4 regions of the Nitratireductor sp. L15S-10 genome follow, and region 1 is predicted to be linked to each of the others. Evidence: predicted binding sites of a transcription regulator. Region 1 holds the regulator's gene; each other region holds the start of a gene.
The links. Region 1 encodes LexA, which represses DNA repair genes until DNA is damaged. Its sites were predicted from a motif close to TGTTCNNNNTGTGTTCNG; they were not measured.
Positions count from the first base shown of each region.

Region 1 (5,461 bases):
GAAGCCGGTGTTGTACGGATCGGCCTTGTACTTCACATCGTCGAAGATGAAAAACTCCGGCTCCGGGCCGATGTAAACGGTGTCGCCAAGCCCCTCCGACTTCAAGAAGGCCTCTGCCTTCTTCGCCGTTCCGCGTGGGTCGCGGTTGTAGGCCTCACCCGAAATCGGGTCGAGGATGTCGCAGAAGATCGCCATGGTCGACTGGGCGAAGAACGGGTCCATATGGGCCGTATCGGTTTCCGGCATCAATACCATGTCGGACTCATTGATGGCTTTCCAGCCGGCGATGGACGAGCCGTCGAACATAACGCCGTCGGCGAACATGTCCTCATCCACGGCGGAGACATCCATGGTGACGTGCTGCAGCTTGCCTTTGGGATCCGTGAAGCGCAGATCGACAAACTTCACGTCGTTTTCCTTGATCTGCTTCATGATGTCTTGTGCAGTGGTCATATTCGCCTTCCTATTTGCGATGGTCTTGCCTGATGATCCCGGAGGTGTTCCGGGAAAGAGAATGATTGCGGATCAAACGGCGTCGGCACCGGTCTCGCCGGTACGGATGCGGATGACTTCTTCCACGTTGGTCACGAAAATCTTCCCGTCGCCGATGCGACCGGTCTGGGCAGCCTTGCGGATCGCCTCGATTGCCGCATCCACGGTTTCGTCCGCCAGGACGACTTCGATCTTCACCTTCGGGAGAAAGTCGACGACATATTCTGCCCCGCGATAGAGCTCGGTGTGCCCTTTCTGGCGCCCGAACCCCTTCGCTTCGATCACAGTTATGCCCTGAAGACCGATTTCCTGAAGGGCTTCCTTCACTTCGTCGAGCTTGAAGGGTTTGATGATCGCTTCGACCTTTTTCATGCCTCGGTGGCCTCCAAATGAGTTCAGGAACGGTGAGCCCGTGCCCCTTGTTGTTCCGGTTCGAATAAGGCACGAAACATGCCAACTCCGATCAGAGCCTTGCACGATCCGTGCCAATCGCTGCATTGTGCCTCCCGAAAGGCATAATCACACGGGTTTTCGGGCAGCGAAACATCGCGTGCTGTGCCTCTGAAAAACATCAAGGGACACATGCGGTGCGCTGTACAGTTTGGCGGCTGCTTAAAAAATATGCAATGCGCTGAAGAAAGCGGCAATATGTGATGCAATTAGAGATTTTAACGCCTGAAGAGATGCGCAGGGTGGATCGCGCTGCGATCGCTGCGGGGGCGCTTGACGGATATGGCCTCATGAAGAATGCGGGGGCGGCGGTGGTGGATGAAATCCTTGCTCGTCATGCTGATGCGGAGGGCTTTCTCGTCCTGTGCGGCCCGGGTAACAATGGGGGTGACGGCTATGTCGTTGCGCGCCTCCTGACAGAACGAGGCCTGAGCGTTCGCGTTTTTGCCAACGCCGAACCGGCCTCGGGCAGCGATGCCGCGATCGCACTTATGGATTGTCCGGTTAAACCGGAGCCATTGGCGGCTTTCGAAGCCAGTCGAGGGTGGCTTGTGGTGGATGCGTTGTTCGGCGCAGGTCTGACGCGTCCCCTGGAAGAAATGGAGGCCGGGATCATCGGAAAGGTAAGCAGCAGCGGGCTTGCTGTGGTCGCCATCGATCTGCCCTCAGGTGTTTGCGGATTGACAGGAAAGCCACTTGGCGCGGCCTTGTCGGCGGATCTGACCGTCACCTTCTTTCGCAAAAAGCCCGGACATCTGCTCGTGCCGGGGCGGCAAATGTGCGGTGATCTCGTTGTTGCGGATATAGGCATTGCAGACAGCGCGCTTGATACTGTTGGTCAGGCACTTTGGGAAAACCAGCCTGCTTTGTGGCGGGAAGCCTTGCCGAAACTTCGCGTCAGCGCTCACAAATATTCGCGCGGTCATGTGGCCGTGATTTCTGGCGGGGCCACCTCGACAGGGGCGGCGCGACTTGCTGCGCGGGCAGCGGCGCGCACAGGGGCAGGGGCCGTAACGGTTCTTTCGCCCGCCAACGCGCTTTCGGTTCATGCGATGCATTTGACGTCGATCATGCTGCGCAAAGCCGACACCGTAAGCGAGTTGCGGGCCTTTTTTGTCGACCGGGGACCCACCGGGACCGTTCTCGGGCCAGGCGCCGGCACAGGGGGACGAACGCGCAGTTTCGCACGCGCTCTTCTCGACAAGGCGAATGACGCAAGCGGACTGGTCTTCGATGCCGACGCACTCACGGCCTTTGGCGGCATGCAGGATGTGTTTTTTGGCATGATCAGGGCTTCCGCCGGCAAGGTTGTTCTCACCCCGCATGAGGGAGAATTCGTCCGGCTTTTTCCCGATCTTCACGACGGAACAGAAACTTCGAAACTGCAGCGAACACGGGAGGCGGCCGTGCGATCCGGGGCGACCCTTGTGCTCAAGGGACCTGATACGATTGTGGCGGCACCCGACGGGCGAGCGGCGATCAATGTCAACGCCACGCCACACTTGGCAACGGCCGGATCGGGCGATGTACTGTCGGGAATAATCGCAAGCCTTATGGCTCAAGCGATGCCGGCTTTTGAAGCGGCATGCGCGGGCGTCTGGATTCACGCAGAATGCGGTCGGTCATTCGGGCGCGGTCTGATCGCCGAAGACCTGCCTGAAACGCTGCCGAATGTGTTGCAGGAACTGTTTCGAGAAAACCCGTCCTGACCTGCAGGCATCGGCAACACCCCGGGCTTCCTTCCACATTCAAGTTTCAGGCCACACTCACGTTTCAGGAAGCCATGTGCGAGAGGAAAAATGCCTCTCCGCCGCAGGTCAATAACGGCGCATCAAGCCAACCAGACGCCCTTGAACCTTCACCCGGTCAGGACCGAATATCCGTGTTTCATATGCCGGATTGGCAGCCTCAAGGGCGATCGACGCTCCCTTGCGCCGAAAGCGCTTCAGGGTTGCTTCTTCCTGATCCACAAGGGCAACCACGATCTCGCCGGGGTTGGCAGTCTGGGTTTCGCGGATGATGACGGTGTCGCCGTCGAAGATGCCTGCCTCGATCATCGAATCGCCCTTGACCTCCAGCGCATAGTGGTCGCCACCGCTCAGCATGTCCGGAGGGACGGCGATGGAATGGGTCTGGTGCTGGATGGCATCGATCGGAACACCCGCAGCGATGCGCCCCATGACCGGCACCGAAACGACACCGGCAAGCGAGTCGTCATTGCTGGCTGCCGGCTTGGGCTGGGATGGTGGCGCTTTGCCGAGGCTGCCTTCAATGACGCTCGGCGAAAACCTGCGTGCGCCGGCATTCAGGCCCGGCGCAATCGAATCGGGCAGGCGCAACACCTCGAGCGCACGGGCCCGATTGGGAAGCCGGCGGATAAAGCCGCGTTCCTCCAGGGCGGTGATCAACCGGTGGATGCCCGACTTGGACGCAAGGTCCAGCGCCTCCTTCATTTCGTCGAAGGATGGTGGAATTCCGGTCTCCTTCAAGCGCTCATGAATGAACAGGAGAAGTTCGTGCTGCTTGCGGGTCAGCATGGTAGCCACCGAGAATCAGTTAAAAACAAAACCAGAACATACTCTATATGTTCCAGTTGTGTTCCGCAACTCCCGGCATTTTCTTTCGATTTCTTGCGTTATGGCGCATGGAACAGGGCCTTTGCGCCGTCCGCGACGAACTGCACGGCCAGAGCTGCAAGTATCACGCCCAGAAGTCTTGTCAGGATCGATCGTCCTGTCTCGCCGAGGAAGCGGTCCACGCGCTCTGCAAGTGTGAACACAGCGTAGGTAATGGCGATCGTAGTGAGAAGAATTGCCAGCAATGTAGCGGTTCCGGTGAGGCCGCTGAAGGATCCGGAGAGAAGCACGGTGGCAGAAATCGCTCCGGGGCCGGCGATCAGGGGGATTGCCAGCGGAAATGCCGCAATATTTCGGATCATGTCCCGGGTGATGGCGCGTTCGGCGCTTTTTTCGTGGCGCTCCTGGCGGCGTTCAAAAATCATCTCGAACGCTATGAAGAAGAGAAGCAGACCGCCGGCCACGCGGAACGCCGGAAGTGTGATGCCGAAAACGGAAAGTATGGCGCTGCCAGCCACGCCGAAGAGCGCAAGAACGGCGAAGCCGATGATTGCGGCGCGGACGGCGACCTGATTGCGCTCTGAACGGTTCATGCCGACCGTCAGCGCAAGAAAGAGTGGCGCAAGACCTGGTGGGTCCACGGTCACGAGCAATGTGACGAACGCGTTGAACAGGGTCTCGTAACCTGACATGGGGTCCTCCCTTGTGACTGTCTAGCCCAGCCAGGAGGGTTCGGAAAAGCCCTGATTGCCACCTCCAGGCGCCTGACTGCGGCGATTTGTCGGTGCCTCCATTCACAGACCTGCCATATGCATCTGAAATTGCGTTGGATTTCCTTTGCGCCAATCTCTGCTCCGATTGGAGAATCAATGGCGTTTCATATATAAGAAGTCAGTGATTCCTTATTTTGTGTGTGATCCGATTTGACTGACCAGACAACGCCGACCGGACCGGGCGAGCCCGACGATATCGAGCCGATTTCCATCATCGAGGAGATGCAGCGCTCCTATCTCGATTACGCGATGAGCGTCATCGTGAGCCGCGCACTCCCGGATGTGCGCGACGGTTTGAAACCGGTGCACCGGCGCATTCTCTACGCCTCGCACGAAAGCGGCTATCACTGGAACCGCAAATATGTGAAGTCGGCACGTCCTGTCGCCGATGTGATGGGTAAATACCATCCTCACGGAGATGCGGCGATCTACGATGCGCTTGTGCGCATGGCGCAGCATTGGTCCATGCGCCTGCCACTGATCGACGGTCAGGGCAATTTCGGTTCCATCGATGGCGATCCGCCGGCGGCGATGCGCTATACCGAGTCCCGGTTGACAAAGGGCGCCCACGAGCTTCTCGAGGATATCGACAAGGAGACGGTCGACTTCCAGGACACCTATGACGGGTCCGGCAGTGAACCCAAAGTGCTTCCGGCCCGTTATCCGAACCTTCTGGTCAATGGTTCCGGTGGCATCGCGGTTGGCATGGCGACCAACATTCCGCCGCACAATCTGTCGGAAGTCATCAATGGCTGCGTGGCCATGATCGACAATCCGGCGATCAGTCTGCCTGAACTGCAGGAGCTGATTCCGGGGCCGGATTTCCCCACCGGGGGCCTTATCCTCGGACGGTCCGGAATCCGCAGTGCCTATGAAACCGGCCGCGGCTCCATCATGATGCGCGGCAAGGTGGCCATCGAGCCGGCGCGCAACGATCGTGAAGCCATCGTGATCTCGGAAATACCCTATCAGGTCAACAAGGCCTCGATGATCGAGAAGATGGCTGAACTGGTGCGCGACAAGCGCATCGAGGGTATCTCCGATATCCGTGACGAGAGCGACCGCCAGGGCTATCGGGTCGTGGTCGAGTTGAAGCGCGATGCAGTTGCCGATGTCGTGCTGAACCAGCTTTATCGGTTCACGCCGCTGCAAACTTCATTCGGTGCGAAC
Region 1 is NZ_CP120674.1:2,074,639-2,080,099, forward strand. Features, by position in the region: gene glnA (type I glutamate--ammonia ligase) at 1-453, opposite strand, end outside; gene P2W41_RS09945 (P-II family nitrogen regulator) at 526-864, opposite strand; gene P2W41_RS09950 (NAD(P)H-hydrate dehydratase) at 1,146-2,651, shown strand; gene lexA (transcriptional repressor LexA) at 2,760-3,479, opposite strand; gene P2W41_RS09960 (MarC family protein) at 3,578-4,210, opposite strand; gene gyrA (DNA gyrase subunit A) at 4,442-5,461, shown strand, end outside.

Region 2 (5,461 bases), 810 kb from region 1:
CTTGAACTGGGCCTGGTCGACGGCCTCGGCGACATGCGCTCCGTTTTGAAGGAGCGCTATGGCAATAAGACGAAGCTCGCTCTCATCACCCAGCCGCGCGGCCTGTTCGGGCGCAAGCTCGGCATTTCCGGCAGCGCCGGTAGCATTCCGGATCTTGGTGCTGCAATCGCCGGCAATGCCGCGACGGGTCTGATCGAGGCGGCCGAGGAACAGGCGCTCTGGCGCCGCTTTGGACTTTGACGAGGCGCGACCGGGCGTTAAACTCGCGCGCGTGAAACCGGAGGATCGACAATGCCGCAACTGATCTTCTTTGCCGCGGTCGGCGTGGTGGCCTATGTCGGCTACCGCAAATTCGTCCGCGAGGCAGAGCGCGTGACCGCGAAGGCCCGGCGCGCCCGCAAGGAGGCGGCGAATGGCAGCATGGGAACGCTCGTCTACGACCCGAAGACCGGCGAATACCGCGTCGCCAAAGACTGATACCTGAGACAAGCGATGTCCAGCATGATCGCCCCTGCGAAGGTGAACCTGGCGCTGCACGTCACTGGACGGCGTGCGGACGGATTTCATCTGCTGGACAGTCTTGTGGCCTTTTCCAGCCATGGCGACCTGCTCGAAGTGGAAGACGGGGCGGAAGACGATTTCTTCGTTTCCGGCCATTTCGCGGCTCATGTCCCCATCGGCGAGACCAATCTCGTCACCCGCGCCCGCGATCTTCTGCGCGAAACATTCGGGGAGAGAGCCCGCGCTCCCGTTCATCTGCACCTTGAAAAAAACCTGCCTGTCGCCTCCGGCATTGGTGGCGGTTCGGCAGATGCGGCTGCCGCGCTCAGGCTGCTCGTCCGCCACTGGCAGATCGACGTCGATGAAGCCGCGCTCGCCAGGCTTGGCCTCAGCCTCGGCGCGGATGTCCCCATGTGTCTTTCATCGAAACCGCTTCTTGCACGCGGGATCGGCGAGGCGCTTGAGGAACTGCCGCAATTCCCGGCCCTGCCACTTGTTCTGGTGAACCCCAATATTCCGGTTTCCACGCCCGAGGTCTTTTCCAGACTCGAGCGGCGCGAGAATCCTCCCCTGCCCGCCCTTGCCGTGTTTGCCGACACGGCTTCGGCCGCCAACTGGCTTCAAGAGGCGCGCAACGATCTGGAGGAGCCGGCCTGTCAGCTTGTGCCACAGATCGAGGATGCCCGTGGCGCGCTGAGGCGAGCCGGTGCGCTCTTTTCCCGCATGTCCGGCTCCGGTGCCACGTGCTTCGGCGTCTTTTCTTCCCGTCATGAGGCATATCAGGCCGCTGCCCTTCTCGAAGAGCGCCATCCGGACTGGTTTGTCCTTGCCACCGAAACCAGAGCGTCCCAAAGCACCCGAGCTGACCATGCCCATTTCAACTACGCCCGCGCGTGAATTCATCCCCGTCCGCTTCGCGGTGCTGACCGTTTCCGACACGCGCGGTCTTGAGGACGACCGCTCCGGCCAGACCCTTGCCGAACGCATCGCGGAGGCCGGCCACACGCTCGCCGATCGAAAGATCGTCGCAGACGATATCGAAGCCATCCAGATGGCCGTCAAACTGTGGTGCGCCGATCCCGGCGTCGATGCCGTCATCACCACGGGTGGCACCGGCTTCACCGGGCGCGACGTGACGCCAGAGGCGCTGGAACCGCTGTTCGACAAGCGCATGGATGGCTTCTCGCAGGTCTTCCACCGCATCTCCTACGAAAAAATCGGCACGTCCACCGTCCAGTCGCGCGCCACGGCCGGGTTGATCGACCAGACCTTTGTTTTCGTGTTGCCGGGCTCCACCGGCGCCTGCCGTGATGCCTGGGACGGTATTCTGAAAGACCAGTTCGACTACCGGCACATGCCCTGCAATTTCGTGGAAATCATGCCGCGCCTTGCCGAACACCTGAAGCGCGGCGGCGGCAAGTCCGCCTGATCCCTTCCCGCCCCTGAAAAGCCGGAGAACGCGGCACCGCCCCCGCCAGCCCTTCCGCACGCCTGTGGAATATTCACCAGCCTCAATCTCGCCAAAAGTTCTTGCTTTGTTCTCATTATTCGAATAGGAATAGATTCATCGGCAGCGACGCTGATTCTGCTTTCGGCTCCAGGGTCATAACCTGGCCCCGCGTACTGGAAAGCCAGCGAAATCGCTCAGTCATGGAGCAAGCCATGGAACAGATTGTGAGAGCAGATGCAGCCGCCTTCGATGGCGGCGGGGCCGCGATGGCCAACACGGTGATCGACCGGTCGGGCATTCGCATCGATTCCGAGCGCCGGCGGGGCCGTGCTGCGGGCATCAATCCATCGGGCCGCTATGAGCCTGTCTCCCGCCATGTCTTTGACGATGGCTGGGGCTCGCTTGAGGAATTGCCACCCTTCAAGACCGAGGTCCAGGTGGAGAGGCCGCGCACCATCATCACGCGCAACACCTCGCCCGACATCTCCTTTGACCGCTCCATCAATCCCTATCGCGGCTGCGAGCATGGCTGCGTCTATTGTTTCGCCCGCCCCACCCACGCCTATATGGGCCTGTCGGCGGGGCTCGACTTCGAGGCAAAGCTCTTTGCCAAACCGGATGCCGCACGGCTTCTGGAGCGTGAGATTTCCAAACCGGGCTATCAGCCGCGCACAATCGCCATCGGCACCAACACCGATCCCTATCAGCCCATCGAGAAAAAATACCGCATCATGCGCGAAATCCTCGAAGTGCTGGAGGCGCACGCGCACCCGGTGGGCATCGTCACCAAATCGGCTCTCGTCATGCGCGATATCGACATTCTTTCGCGCATGGCGGAGAAGGGACTGGCCAAGGTCGCTCTTTCCGTCACCACACTGGACCGCAAGCTGGCGCGTACCATGGAACCGCGCGCGGCAACGCCCTCGCGACGACTGGAAGCCATCCGTGCGCTGACCGACGCCGGCATACCGACATCCGTGATGATGGGCCCCGTCATTCCCGGCCTCACCGATTGCGAGATCGAGCGCATTCTGGAATCGGCAGCCACCGCCGGCGCGCGCGAGGCGGGCTATATCATCCTGCGTCTGCCGCTGGAGGTCAGCCCCATCTTCAAGGAATGGCTCCTGCGCCATGCGCCCGACCGCTATCGCCACGTTCTTTCCCTGATCCGCTCCATGCGCGGCGGCAAGGATTACGACGCCGAATGGGGCAAGCGGATGAAGGGCACAGGCCCCTATGCCTGGCAGATCGGCCGGCGCTTCGAGATCGCGGCAAAGCGGCTCGGGCTCAACCAGGAAAAACGCAAACTGAGGACGGACCTGTTCAAACAACCGCAACCGGGAGGCGAACAGCTCATGCTGCTTTGACCCTTTCCCGGCCGGTCCGCCCGCCTGTTCCAGGCTTGGATTGGAATATTGACGCATCGGAGCGGTACCGTGTTTCCATGAGAAAGTACTGCTTCTCACGCCCCCACTTCCCGTCCGGCTTTGCATCCCCGTAGCCGACGGGCGCTTCCCGGCCCATCCGCCCCCTCGTTGCCGGGAGGCCCTTGCGGAGAATCGGAAGCGATGCGAGCATCGCCGCATTATGGCTCGCACGCGTTCCGATTCTCCCACTCTTTTTGATCTGCCTGTTCGTCCCGACTTCCAGATGGAGGCCGCGCTCCTGCGCGAGGGTCTCGCCCCTGTTGCAGGTCTCGACGAGGCTGGGCGCGGTCCGCTCGCCGGTCCTGTAGTCGCCGCCGCTGTCATCCTCGATGCAAACCGCCTACCCGATGGGCTTGACGATTCCAAGCGGCTGCCCGCCGAGGCGCGCGACCGGCTCTTCGAAGCCATTATCGAGATGGCCGTCAGCGTCTCCGTAGCGTCTATCTGCGCGGCAAACATAGACCGGTCCGACATCCTGCGCGCCAGCCTGGAGGCCATGCGCCGGGCTGCCGCCGGGCTGTGCGTCACGCCGCTGTTTGCGCTGGCCGATGGCCGCGATGTGCCGCCGGGGCTTTGCTGCCCGGCACGTGCCGTGGTGAAGGGCGATCAGCGCAGCCAGTCGATAGCCGCTGCCTCCATCGTCGCCAAGGTGACGCGGGACCGCATGATGACGCGTGCGGGCGGTGTGACACCGGCCTACGGTTTCGAGGCGCATATGGGCTACGGCACCAAGCGCCACCGCACAGCCATAACGGAGCATGGTGCAGTATCGCGCCTGCACCGGATGAGCTTCGCCCCGCTGCGCGATCTTGGACCGTCGCTACCCGCCTCAGAGAGGCGAAACACCGATCAGCCACTGGTGGAGGCCGCCGATAATCAGGCCATAGATCACCAGCCCGCCTAGAATGGCAATCATATCCCCCGTCCAGCCGTCAGGCTGTCTGATCTTGCCGTTGCCTGGTCTGTTAGCCGCCGAGATCCAGTCGATTGCCGCCCAGACCGCGAAGCCGCCGAAAAGGGCGAGGTCCGCCAGCGTTCCGTTCGCCATCAGATGAGCGATGCCCCACAGAATCGTGGCCAGAAGCATGGGATGCCTCACTGCCACTCGCAGTCGCGTGGGGACATAGGCGGCGATCAGCAGGGGAAAGACCGGCAGCAGGAGAAGAATGGCCAGGTGACGCAGCGAAGCCGGCGGCGAGTAAGCCAGCGCTGGGTCGAGACACGCCAGCCCGTAGCCCCAGATGATCAGGACGAGCCCGAGGATCGAAGCTGCGGTGTAGGGCAAAAGCCACGCGCGCTCTCCATGGGCTTCCATCACCCCGGTGCGCAGGTCCGGAACGAAGATGCGCAGGGAATGAATGCCAAGAAAGACGAGGAGTCCGACCACGAGTACCGACATGACAATCCCTGTTTGCACATTTAATTTTTGTTAGATAGCATAACTAAAATTATATGGCATAGCGGTGAAAATGAAAACTGCCGAGAGAGTACGCACGCCGAGCCGAAAAGCGGCTCTACGTGCTGCCACTTTTCGTGAGATCCATACGATCGCCCGGGACCTGCTTGTTCGTGAAGGAAGCGGCGCGGTCACCATCAACGCGATTGCGCGCAGAATGGGCATGAGCGGCCCGGCCCTCTATCGCTATTATCCAAGCCAGGCTGCTCTGATCGAAGCACTGCGCGAGCAGTTTTTCGAGGAGTTGATTGCTTTCATGCGGGCGGCTGGCAAGCATCCCGGGGCCGACACGCCGGGCCGCCGTCTGAATGCCATCTGCCGGGCGCTGCGCCATTGGGCGCTCGCGCACTCAGCCGAGTTTGGCTGGCTGTTCGCAGACCCCGTGGCCGTCAGTCGGGCTGCCGCGCTTCCGCATGTCACGGAACAGGCATCCCCCGGTGCGTTCGGTCAGGTATTTCTCGAACAGGTCGCCGCAATCTGGCACACGCAACGGTTTCCCATCCCGGACCTCGACGACATGCCGACCACGCAGGTCGACCAGCTCATCGCGTTCAGCAGCCGTATCGACGGCCTCCTGCCGCCCGACGCGGCCCATGTCTTTTTAAAATGCTGGATCAGGCTCTACGG
Region 2 is NZ_CP120674.1:2,882,127-2,887,587, forward strand. Features, by position in the region: gene P2W41_RS13835 (S49 family peptidase) at 1-240, shown strand, start outside; gene P2W41_RS13840 (hypothetical protein) at 292-477, shown strand; gene P2W41_RS13845 (4-(cytidine 5'-diphospho)-2-C-methyl-D-erythritol kinase) at 502-1,398, shown strand; gene moaB (molybdenum cofactor biosynthesis protein B) at 1,370-1,930, shown strand; gene P2W41_RS13855 (PA0069 family radical SAM protein) at 2,164-3,318, shown strand; gene P2W41_RS13860 (ribonuclease HII) at 3,539-4,282, shown strand; gene P2W41_RS13865 (NnrU family protein) at 4,208-4,777, opposite strand; gene P2W41_RS13870 (TetR/AcrR family transcriptional regulator) at 4,848-5,461, shown strand, end outside.
Region 2: P2W41_RS13855 (PA0069 family radical SAM protein) is a predicted target of LexA. The motif match lies at 2,027-2,044, and genes of this name have one in related genera.

Region 3 (5,461 bases), 420 kb from region 1:
GGCCGGCCGGGCTGGCCGGCGGAATAGCCGCCATAGCTGCTGCTTTCCTCGGCCACATCCACATGCGCTTCGGGAAGCTCGTCGAGGAAGCGTGAGGGGATGGTCGACTGCCACAGGCCGTGAATGCGCCGGTTGGAAGCAAACCAGATGTGCAGGTTCTTCTTTGCGCGGGTGAGGCCGACATAGGCCAGGCGCCGCTCTTCTTCGAGGCCCGAGCGGCCACCCTCGTCGAGCGCGCGCTGGTGGGGAAAAAGGCCTTCCTCCCAGCCGGGCAGGAACACGGTGGGGAATTCGAGACCCTTGGCGGAATGAAGCGTCATCAGGCTGACGGCGTCGAGTTCCTCGTCGCGTTCGGCATCCATGACGAGCGCGACATGTTCGAGGAAACCGCGCAGACTGTCATAGTCCTCCATGGAGCGGATCAGCTCCTTGAGGTTTTCAAGCCTGCCGGGTGCCTCGGCGGAGCGGTCGTTCTTCCACATGTCCGTATAGCCGGACTCTTCAAGGATGATCTCGGCAAGTTCGGTGTGGGGCGTGCGGTCGAGCATGCCCTGCCAGCGTTCGATATTGTCGACGAGCGTGCGCAGCGAGGCGCGCGGCTTGGGCTTCATCTCCTCGGTGCCGACGAGATCGCGCGCGGCCTGCAGGAGCGTTGCCTCACGCATGCGGGAGACATCGTGGATCTGGCGGACGCTGGCTTCGCCCAATCCGCGCTTGGGTGTGTTGACGATACGCTCGAAGGCGAGATCGTCGGCGGCCTGCGCGACGATGCGGAAATAGGCCATGGCGTCGCGGATTTCCATGCGCTCGTAGAAGCGGGGTCCGCCGATGACGCGGTAATTGAGGCCCAGCGTGACGAAACGGTCTTCGAATTCGCGCATCTGGAAGGAGGCACGGACCAGGATGGCGATGTCGTTCAGCGCGTGGCCCTTGGCCTGAAGCGCTTCGATTTCCTCGCCGACGGCGCGGGCTTCCTCTTCCGAATCCCATGCGGCATGGACTTTTACCTTGGGATCGTCGGGATCGGACTGTTCGGTGAACAACGTCTTGCCGAGCCGCCCCTCATTGTGGGCGATGAGGTGGGAGGCGGCGCCCAGAATATGCGCGGTGGAGCGGTAATTACGCTCCAGCCGGATGACGGCGGCACCGGGAAAATCCTTCTCGAAACGCAGGATGTTGTCCACCTCGGCACCGCGCCAGCCATAGATGGACTGGTCGTCATCGCCCACACAGCAGATGTTGACGGGTTCGGTGCTCTTCGGCCGCTGAGCCAGAAGCCTGAGCCACATATACTGCGCGGTGTTGGTGTCCTGATACTCGTCGACGAGAATGTAGCGGAACTTTCGATGATAGTCGGCAAGCACATCCGGATTGTCGCGCAGAATGCGGATCGGATGGCACAGGAGATCGCCGAAATCGACGGCGTTGAGCGTCTTCAGCCGATCCTGATAGGCGGCGTAGAGTTCACGGCCCTTGCCATTGGCAAAGGCGCGGGCGTCGCCCTCGGGAATTTCCCTGGGTGCGAGCCCCTTGTTTTTCCAGCCATCGACCATCTGCGCGAACTGGCGCGGCGGCCAGCGCTTGTCGTCGAGACCTTCGGCCTGGATGATCTGCTTCATGAGGCGGATCTGGTCATCGGTGTCGAGAATGGTGAAGGAGCTTTTCAGTCCCGCCAGCTCTGCATGCTTGCGCAGGATCTTGACGCCGATGGAGTGGAACGTGCCAAGCCAGGGCATGCCCTCGATGGCCTCGCCCACCAGGGTGCCAATGCGCATCTTCATCTCGCGCGCGGCCTTGTTGGTGAAGGTCACGGCGAGGATCTGCGAGGGATAGGCGCGGCCCGATGCGAGGATATGCGCGATGCGGGTGGTCAGTACGCGCGTCTTGCCGGTGCCGGCGCCGGCGAGCACCAGGACGGGTCCTTCGGTGGTCTCCACGGCAAGCCGCTGCTCGGGATTGAGCGCATTGAGATAGCGTGTGTCAGGACCACCCGTGCGCGCCGCCATGGCACGCGCTGCGATGCCGGAAGGCTTTTGCGCAGCCGGGGGAGGCGGGGTCGGGTCGTCCTCATCGAAGAACGGAATATCGTCAGGAAAGCCGGACATCGGACCTGCATATGGTGATTCGGGGGGCAAAGCCCAAGGATGTTTTCCATTTGTACCGGTTTGCGGACCTTGAACCAAGATGCTGACAGCCGGCAAATCCATCCGCGCCTGTAATCAGTGTTCGCTCTCGCAAAGAGAATGGTCGGCCAGCGCTCTCAGGACATAGCAATCGCAGACTGTGCCGCTGTCGCAGCTATCAACGATGCGTTGAAGTTCATGTTCAAGTTTCCGGAGGCGCGCAATGCGCTGGCGCACTTCCCGCAAGTGCTCCTGTGCGATGCTGTCGACTGCCTCGCACGGTTTTTCGGGGTGGCTGCTCAGTTCTATGAGTGAGCGGATGGCGTCTATGCCGAGTCCGAGATCGCGGGCATGCCGGATGAAGGTCAGGCGATCCAGGGCTTCCCGGCCATAGCGCCGCTGATTGCCCGAAGATCGTTCGGGCGGTTCGATAAGGCCGGTTTCTTCGTAGTACCGGATTGTCGGTACTTTCACGCCCACCCGCTTCGATAGTTCTCCGATGGACCACATGAGGATCGCTCCTAACTTTTATTGCCGGAGATATAGGGATTGGCGGTCAGGAGCGAAAGTCTGCCGTCGCTCACGCGGGTGTGAATGGACCTCAGCCACACGGACTATAGTCTTTGCACAGCGGGGGCCAATCACAATCGGGAGTGAATTCATGCAGGATCAGCCCAAGATCACACAGGCGATGATTGATGCGTATGACGAATACACGCATCTCACACTCGATCGCCGCGCTTTCATGAACAAGATGACGAAGCTTGCAGGTTCGGGAGCCGCGGCTGCGGCTATCGTGCCATTGCTCGCCGCCAATTCTGCGCGGGCGGCCATGGTCGCCGAGGACGATGATCGCCTTGCGGCGGAGGATATCACTTACCCGGGCGATGGCGGCGATATGGCGGGATACCTCGTGCGCCCGACCGGAACGGAGGGAAAACTTCCGGCGGTGATTGTCATCCACGAAAACCGGGGCCTCAATCCACATATCCGCGATGTCGCGCGGCGCATGGCGCTTGAGGGCTTCGTTGCGCTGGCGCCTGACTTTCTTTCTCCCTCCGGCGGCACGCCGGAAGACGAGGACAAGGCGCGCGAAATGATCGGTCAGCTCGACGGCGGCCAGACCCTGCGCAATGCAGTTGCAACGCAGGCGTATCTGGCCGGACACGATGCGTCCAACGGGAATGTCGGCGCCATCGGTTTCTGTTGGGGTGGAGGGCTGGTCAACCAGCTTGCCGTGAACGATCCAGAGCTTGACGCAGGTGTTGCCTATTACGGACGCCAGGCTGATGCAGCTGAAGTTGCCAAGATCGAAGCGCCGCTGCTGCTCCACTATGCCGGGCTCGACGAGCGGATCAACGCAGGGATCGACGCTTATCGCACCGCGCTCGAAGAGGCAGGCAAGGACTTCACCATTCATGTCTATGAGGGCGTGAACCACGCGTTCAACAACGACACGTCGGAAGCCCGCTATGACAAGGAAGCCGCTGATCTGGCCTGGGAGAGAACGGTGGCGTTCCTGAAGGAACACCTGTCCTGAAACTCAAAAGGCGTCGAATGGCGCCGGGTCCCAGGCGATGAAAAGACGCTTCTGGCGCGCGGTGCGGACGATGGCGCGGACATAGATCAGGTCGATGGGAATTGGCCTGCGGTTTCGTTCTAGCCAATAGAGTTCGTCCTCAATGGATTTCAGCGCGCGCCAGAAGTCGTAATCCGTGAACTCGTGTGAGCGCGCGAGACCGTCTGACAGGGCTTTGGCTTCCTCGTTCAACACCGGGTTTTCCGCCAACCGCGAATCGAATGGATTTACCAAGGATGGTCAGCGTGCCGTTCAAACGCTTCAAGCGGAGGGCATGGTTAAACTTGTGCAAAGATGCTGCCTTAACCTATATGGTTAATGAAACCCTGCTTTCATGATGCGAGCCGGCGACCTCGTGATCTGGCAGCCTATCGGTGTTCTTCCTCGCTCATATCCACGAGCGCGCGGTTGAAGAAGCGCAGGGCACGGACATGGCTGGCGAAGGCGATGATCTTGCTCGGATCTTTCAGATCGACCACCGGCAGGCGGTCGTGCCCGCCCTTGTCGAATGCGCGCAACGAAGCTTCCAGCGTATCGGTCGGTTTGAGTGAAGGGGCACCAGTTTCGGTGTCATAGGTGACCGGCTCGTCCTCATCATCCAGCGGCTCCATGAAATCCATGACGCGAATGGACTGGCCGAGGGCCCGGTGAGGGCCTTCGACGAGGAAAAGACCGCGCATCTCGAGCTGCCACTGGAACCAGGAATGGCCGTGAATGGTCTGGGTGATGCCGTGAGCCACTGCAACGGTCAGCAAAAGCGCGATTGAGAGTTCATAGCCGCCGGTCAGTTCGAACACGATGACGGTTGTGGAGATGGGCGCGCCGAGAACAGCGCCGGCGACGGCTCCCATGCCCAGGATGGCGTAGAGCCCTTCGCTCGAGGCCATGGTGGGAAAAGCCGATGCGGCAATGATCCCGAACGCGCCGCCGGTGAGCGCGCCGAGAAAAAGGGCAGGCGAGAAGATGCCGCCACCAAAGCGCATGGCGAGCGTTATGGACGTCGCGGCCGTTTTGACAACGATCAGCGCCAGCATGGTCATGAGCGGCAGACGGTTCCACAGAGCCATGTCGGTAACTTCGTAGCCCACGCCCAGCACATGCGGGAAGATGACGGCGATGCCCCCGACAATCAGACCGCCGACAAGGGGACGCGTCCAGAGCGGGATACGGATCCCACGAGCCGCATAATCCGAGACGAAGAGCGAGAACTGAAAGAGGATCGCCACCACGGCAGCCGTGACTCCCAGAAGGGCGAAGGCCGGGAATTCCCAGAATGAGGTGATCTGGTGTGTGGGGACCAGGAACGCGGCGGCGCTCCCGAACCAAAGCCGGGATGCCACCGCGCCAGCAGCTGACGCGATGACGATGGGGACGAAGGAGCGCATTGCGTAATGGCCGAGGATGACCTCATGGGCAAAAAGAACACCGGCAATGGGGGCGTTGAAGGAGGCGGAAATCGCGCTGGCAACACCTGCACCCAAGAGGGTGCGCCGGCACCATTCGGGAAGACTGGCGCGCCATGCAATCGCTGTTGCCAGAACGGCGCCCAGATGGACCACAGGGCCCTCGCGTCCTGCGCTTGCGCCTGAGCCGAGTGACAGTGCGGTGACGAAAGCGGAAAGCAGGCCCTCACGAAATCTCAGTTTGCGCCCTGACAAGGCACGGGCTTCGATCACATCGGCCACGGCGCCGGTGCGCCGCGCTTCAAGGCGTGTGAGGAGAATGCCGACCAGGAGACCACCGACAACTGGACCTGCCA
Region 3 is NZ_CP120674.1:1,652,176-1,657,636, forward strand. Features, by position in the region: gene P2W41_RS07915 (ATP-dependent helicase) at 1-2,105, opposite strand, end outside; gene P2W41_RS07920 (helix-turn-helix domain-containing protein) at 2,220-2,633, opposite strand; gene P2W41_RS07925 (dienelactone hydrolase family protein) at 2,785-3,663, shown strand; gene P2W41_RS07930 (hypothetical protein) at 3,667-3,894, opposite strand; gene P2W41_RS07935 (chloride channel protein) at 4,071-5,461, opposite strand, start outside.
Region 3: P2W41_RS07915 (ATP-dependent helicase) is a predicted target of LexA. The motif match lies at 2,146-2,163, and genes of this name have one in related genera.

Region 4 (5,461 bases), 320 kb from region 1:
CGCCTTCGGCCCTGCAGAGACGACGATAACGGGTGTCCGAGACAATTCGTCGAGATCGGCCGAAATGTCGAAGCTCGTCTCAGCTCCCTTGTGAACACCGCCGATGCCGCCCGTGGCGAAAACATGTATGCCAGCCATGTGCGCGGCGATCATTGTCGCGGCCACGGTCGTGCCGCCGCTTTTCCCCTCGGCAATGGCAAAGGCCAGATCTGCGCGCGACAGCTTCATCGGATCCGTCGCCTGCGCCAGGGCTTCGCGTTCCTGATCCGACAGACCAATCTTCAGCCGTCCGTCGACCACTGCAATGGTGGCGGGGACGGCGCCTTCCTCGCGGATCAGTGCCTCCACGTCTCCGGCCATCTCGTTGTTGCGCGGCCAGGGCATGCCATGGGTGATGATGGTGCTCTCCAGTGCCACCACCGGCTTGCCTTCGGCAAGGGCTTCGGCGACCGGCGCATGGACATCGATAATGTTGTTGGAACGCACGGGAAAACTCCTTTATCAGACAGGTCGCGGGGCGGGCACCCGCGCGAGCGCCGCATCGAAGGCGCTATTATCGAATTCGGGCGCTGCCGAGGCGGAGCCAACAGCAAGTCCAGAGGCGGCCACGCCTTCGCGCGCGGCCTCCTGAATGGACAGGCCACGGATCAGGGCTGCAACGGTTGCACCAGCCAGCGCGTCGCCGGCGCCGGTCACATCTACGAGGGCATCCAACCGTGGCGGTTCGATCTGCCACTGGTTTTCGGGCGTGAATACCGTCACGGCGGCGCTGCCCTCGGTGATGACGGCGGCGCGCAGGCCGAGATCACGCAGCGCTTGCACCGCCAGCGGGATCGAAGCTGCGGACTGAAGCCCGGCAAGACTGCGCGCCTCACGCGCATTCATGAAAAGCACGGAGAGTCCGGAAAAAACGGGTATCAGCCGCCTGGCCTTTGCTGGTGAGACGGCGATCGCGTAAAGAGGCGCGGCTCCGCGGATAGATGCGAGCTGCGCCAGTGCCTCCGGGGGCAGGTTGGCATCGCAGAGTATGGCATCGGACCCAGCCGCAGCGTCCCGCGTTTTCGAGCGGCTCATCTGCTTGGCGAACGCAACATCATAAAGTGCCATATCCGCAAGACCGGTGATAAGCTCGCCGTCATGATCAAGAATAGCAGTGTAGCTTGGTGTCACCCGGTCGAGAAAGGTCGCCGAGAGATCTTCGATACCGGCTTCCTCCACCGCGCGCGCCACGGCTTCGCCCGCTGCATCCCCGCCTCGCAGTGAAAGGAGCGATACGGACACACCGCGCCGGGTAGCCATGCACGCAGCATTGAAAATTCCTCCGCCGACCTCTTCGCGCATGCGTCCGGGGTTGGAAGTGGCGGGAATGTGTGCCGCATCGAGACGTCCGCGACGGTCCATATGGGCGCCGCCGACAGCAAAGAGTCGAGGTGGGCTGGTCACGTTCATCGGGCCGCTTCCCGAATCGCCTGGCGCGGTGATATCCCCCCGCTCTCTGCCCGGGCATCTGAGCCCCGAGAGCGGGCACAGATTGTGAATTCAGGCGTACAAAAATAGAACAAAATGCATTTATGCTGTTTTTTCAATGCTCTACTGCCTATTGCAAAAATAGAACAAAAAGGGTACAGATGGCTATCGCGGATTTGGCGGAACCGCCTCCATTGACCTCGAAGGGGTGTTGTATCATGGCTCAGAATTCATTGCGGCTTGTAGAGGATAATTCGGTGGACAAAACCAAGGCTCTGGATGCAGCGCTATCGCAGATCGAACGTGCCTTCGGCAAGGGATCGATCATGCGGCTTGGCGCCAATGATCAGGTGGTCGAGATCGAGACCATCTCCACCGGGTCGCTGGGCCTCGATATTGCCCTGGGCATCGGCGGACTGCCGCGCGGCCGCATTGTCGAGATTTACGGTCCTGAAAGCTCAGGCAAGACGACCTTGGCGCTTCACACGGTTGCCGAGGCCCAGAAGAAGGGCGGGATTTGCGGCTTCATCGATGCCGAGCATGCACTCGATCCTGTCTATGCCCGCAAGCTGGGCGTCGATCTCGAGAATCTCCTGATCTCTCAGCCCGACACGGGTGAGCAGGCGCTTGAGATCTGCGACACACTCGTGCGCTCCGGTGCGCTGGATGTGATTGTGGTCGATTCGGTTGCCGCGCTTACGCCGCGCGCCGAAATCGAAGGTGAGATGGGCGATTCCCTGCCGGGCATGCAGGCCCGTCTCATGAGCCAGGCGCTGCGCAAACTTACCGCCTCCATCTCCCGGTCGAAGACCATGGTGATCTTCATCAATCAGATCCGCATGAAGATCGGTGTGATGTTCGGTTCTCCCGAGACGACCACGGGCGGCAATGCGCTAAAATTCTATTCCTCGGTGCGCCTCGACATTCGTCGTATCGGTTCCGTCAAGGATCGTGACGAAACGGTGGGCAACCAGACCCGCATCAAGGTCGTGAAGAACAAGATGGCGCCGCCCTTCAAGCAGGTTGAGTTCGACATCATGTATGGTGAGGGCGTGTCCAAGACGGGCGAACTGATCGATCTCGGCGTGAAGGCCGGCATCGTTGAAAAATCAGGTGCCTGGTTTTCCTACAACTCCCAGCGTCTGGGGCAGGGGCGCGAGAACGCCAAGCAGTTCCTGCGCGACAATCCCGAGGCAGCGCAGGAGATCGAACTGGCGTTGCGTCAGAATGCAGGCCTGATTGCCGAGAAATTCCTCGATGATACGGGGCCGGGCGACCAGGATGGTGGGGACGCTGAGGACGCTCAGGACGCTCAGGAATAGGGCCCTCACTCTCGCGGGTTCGGTCAGCGCCGGGGAGCCGGTCTGATCCAATCCGGTGACATCAGAACACCGCCAGCTGCTGGCGGTGTTTTTTTATGCCGGCTTAACCTGCCTGTATGATCGTATCCTGACGGGATTTCTGGACAGGCCCGGACGCTGACGTTAAAAGGCGGGCTTCTGTTCCCCGCTTGTCTGGGCGGGCTTCTCGCAAAGGCTGAATCATGAGTGGCGTCAACGACATCCGGTCGACCTTTCTCGACTATTTTAAGAAAAACGGACATGAGATCGTGGCCTCTGGCCCGCTCGTGCCGCGCAATGACCCGACCCTTATGTTCACCAATGCCGGCATGGTCCCCTTCAAGAACGTCTTCACCGGCCTGGAGACGAGACCCTATGATCGGGCGGTAACGGCGCAGAAATGCGTGCGCGCCGGCGGCAAGCACAATGATCTCGACAATGTTGGCTACACGGCCCGTCATCATACCTTCTTCGAGATGATGGGCAATTTCTCCTTTGGCGACTACTTCAAGGACCGCGCCATCGAGCTTGCGTGGAACCTCGTGACGAAAGAGTTTGGGCTGGATCCCAAACGTCTCCTGGTCACGGTGTACCATACGGATGATGAGGCGGCGGGCTTCTGGAAGAAAATTGCCGGCCTGCCCGACGACCGCATCATCCGCATCGCCACGAATGACAATTTCTGGGCCATGGGCGACACCGGCCCCTGTGGCCCTTGTTCGGAAATCTTCTATGATCACGGCGATCATATTCCCGGCGGCCCTCCCGGAAGTCCTGACGAAGATGGCGACCGCTTCATCGAGATCTGGAATCTCGTCTTCATGCAGTTCGAGCAGCTCACGCCGGACGAGCGGGTAAACCTGCCGCGCCCCTCCATCGACACCGGCATGGGGCTGGAGCGCGTGGCGGCTGTTCTCCAGGGTGTTCACGACAATTACGACATTGACCTTTTCCGCGCGCTCATCCACGCCTCCGAGGAGGCAACCGGCGTACGGGCCGAGGGCGCTCAGCATGCAAGCCACAAGGTCATTGCGGATCATCTGCGCGCGTCGAGCTTCCTGATTGCCGATGGCGTTCTGCCGTCCAATGAGGGGCGCGGCTACGTGCTGCGTCGCATCATGCGCCGCGCCATGCGTCACGCGCAGCTTCTGGGGGCGAAAGATCCGCTGATGTGGCGCCTGGTACCCGCGCTCGTGCGTGAGATGGGCCGCGCCTATCCCGAACTCGTGCGCGGTGAGGCGCTCATCACCGAGACGCTGAAGCTTGAGGAAACCCGTTTCCGCAAGACGCTGGCGCGCGGCCTGACGCTCCTGTCCGACGCCACCAGCGAGATGGGAGAGGGCGACCTTCTCGACGGCGAAACCGCGTTCAGGCTGTACGACACCTATGGCTTCCCGCTCGACCTGACGCAGGATGCACTGCGCCAGCGCGGCATCCATGTGGATCTCGGCGGCTTCAATGACGCAATGGAACGTCAAAAGGCCGAGGCGCGGGCGAACTGGGCAGGCTCCGGCGAAGCGGCCACCGAGGCCGTCTGGTTCGCGGTCAAGGACAGGACAGGCGGCAGCGATTTTCTCGGCTATGAGACCGAGGACGCCGAAGGCGTGGTGTCAGCTCTGGTGCTCGACGGCGCCATGGTTGACGAGGCCGCTGAGGGCGACGAGGTGGCTATCGTCACCAATCAGACCCCGTTCTATGGCGAATCCGGCGGTCAGGTGGGCGATACCGGCCTTATCTCGGGAGAAGGCTTTTCAATTGTCGTTACCGACACCCAGAAGAAGGGCGACGGGCTTCTCGTTCATTTTGGCCGTGTCGAGAGCGGCAGGGTCAGGAACGGCGACGTGGTCGCGTTGAAGGTTGATCACGCGCGTCGCACGCGCATCCGTGCCAACCACTCCGCCACGCACCTCCTGCACGAAGCGTTGCGTGAAGTGCTTGGCACCCATGTGGCGCAGAAGGGCTCGCTCGTTGCACCGGAACGCCTGCGCTTCGACTTCTCGCATCCAAAACCCATATCGGACGATGAACTCGCTCGTGTGGAGGATATGGCCAATTCCATCGTTTTGCAGAATGCACCTGTCGAGACGCACCTGATGGCTGTCGACGACGCGATCGAAGCTGGCGCCATGGCGCTGTTCGGTGAAAAATACGGCGACGAGGTGCGCGTTGTGTCCATGGGTACCGCGCGCGAGGGCGACAGGGCCGGCAAGACCTACTCGCTGGAGCTTTGCGGAGGCACGCATGTGAAGGCCACGGGCGACATCGGCCTGATCCGTATCGTGTCCGAAGGTGCCGTCGCCTCGGGCGTGCGCCGCATCGAAGCTTTGACGGCTGATGCCGCACGACATTATCTCGGCCAGCAGGAGCAGCAGTTGAAACTTGCTGCCGGCGCATTGAAGGTCGCGCCCGCTGATGTGGCCACGCGCCTGGAGACTGTCCTTGAGGAACGCCGCAGACTTGAGCGCGAACTCTCGGAAGCGCGCCGCAAGCTTGCCTTGGGCGGGGGCGGGGCCGCTGAGGGCGGCAGGGAAACCGTCGCTGGCGTGGGTTTCATGGGCCGCGTGGTCGAGGGCATTTCGCCAAAAGATCTGAAGCCGCTTGCCGATGATGGCAAGGCCTCGCTTGGCTCTGGCGTCACCGTGTTCGTCGGGACC
Region 4 is NZ_CP120674.1:2,390,600-2,396,060, reverse strand. Features, by position in the region: gene P2W41_RS11470 (pseudouridine-5'-phosphate glycosidase) at 1-486, opposite strand, end outside; gene P2W41_RS11465 (carbohydrate kinase family protein) at 502-1,449, opposite strand; gene recA (recombinase RecA) at 1,686-2,789, shown strand; gene alaS (alanine--tRNA ligase) at 3,011-5,461, shown strand, end outside.
Region 4: recA (recombinase RecA) is a predicted target of LexA. The motif match lies at 1,610-1,627, and genes of this name have one in related genera.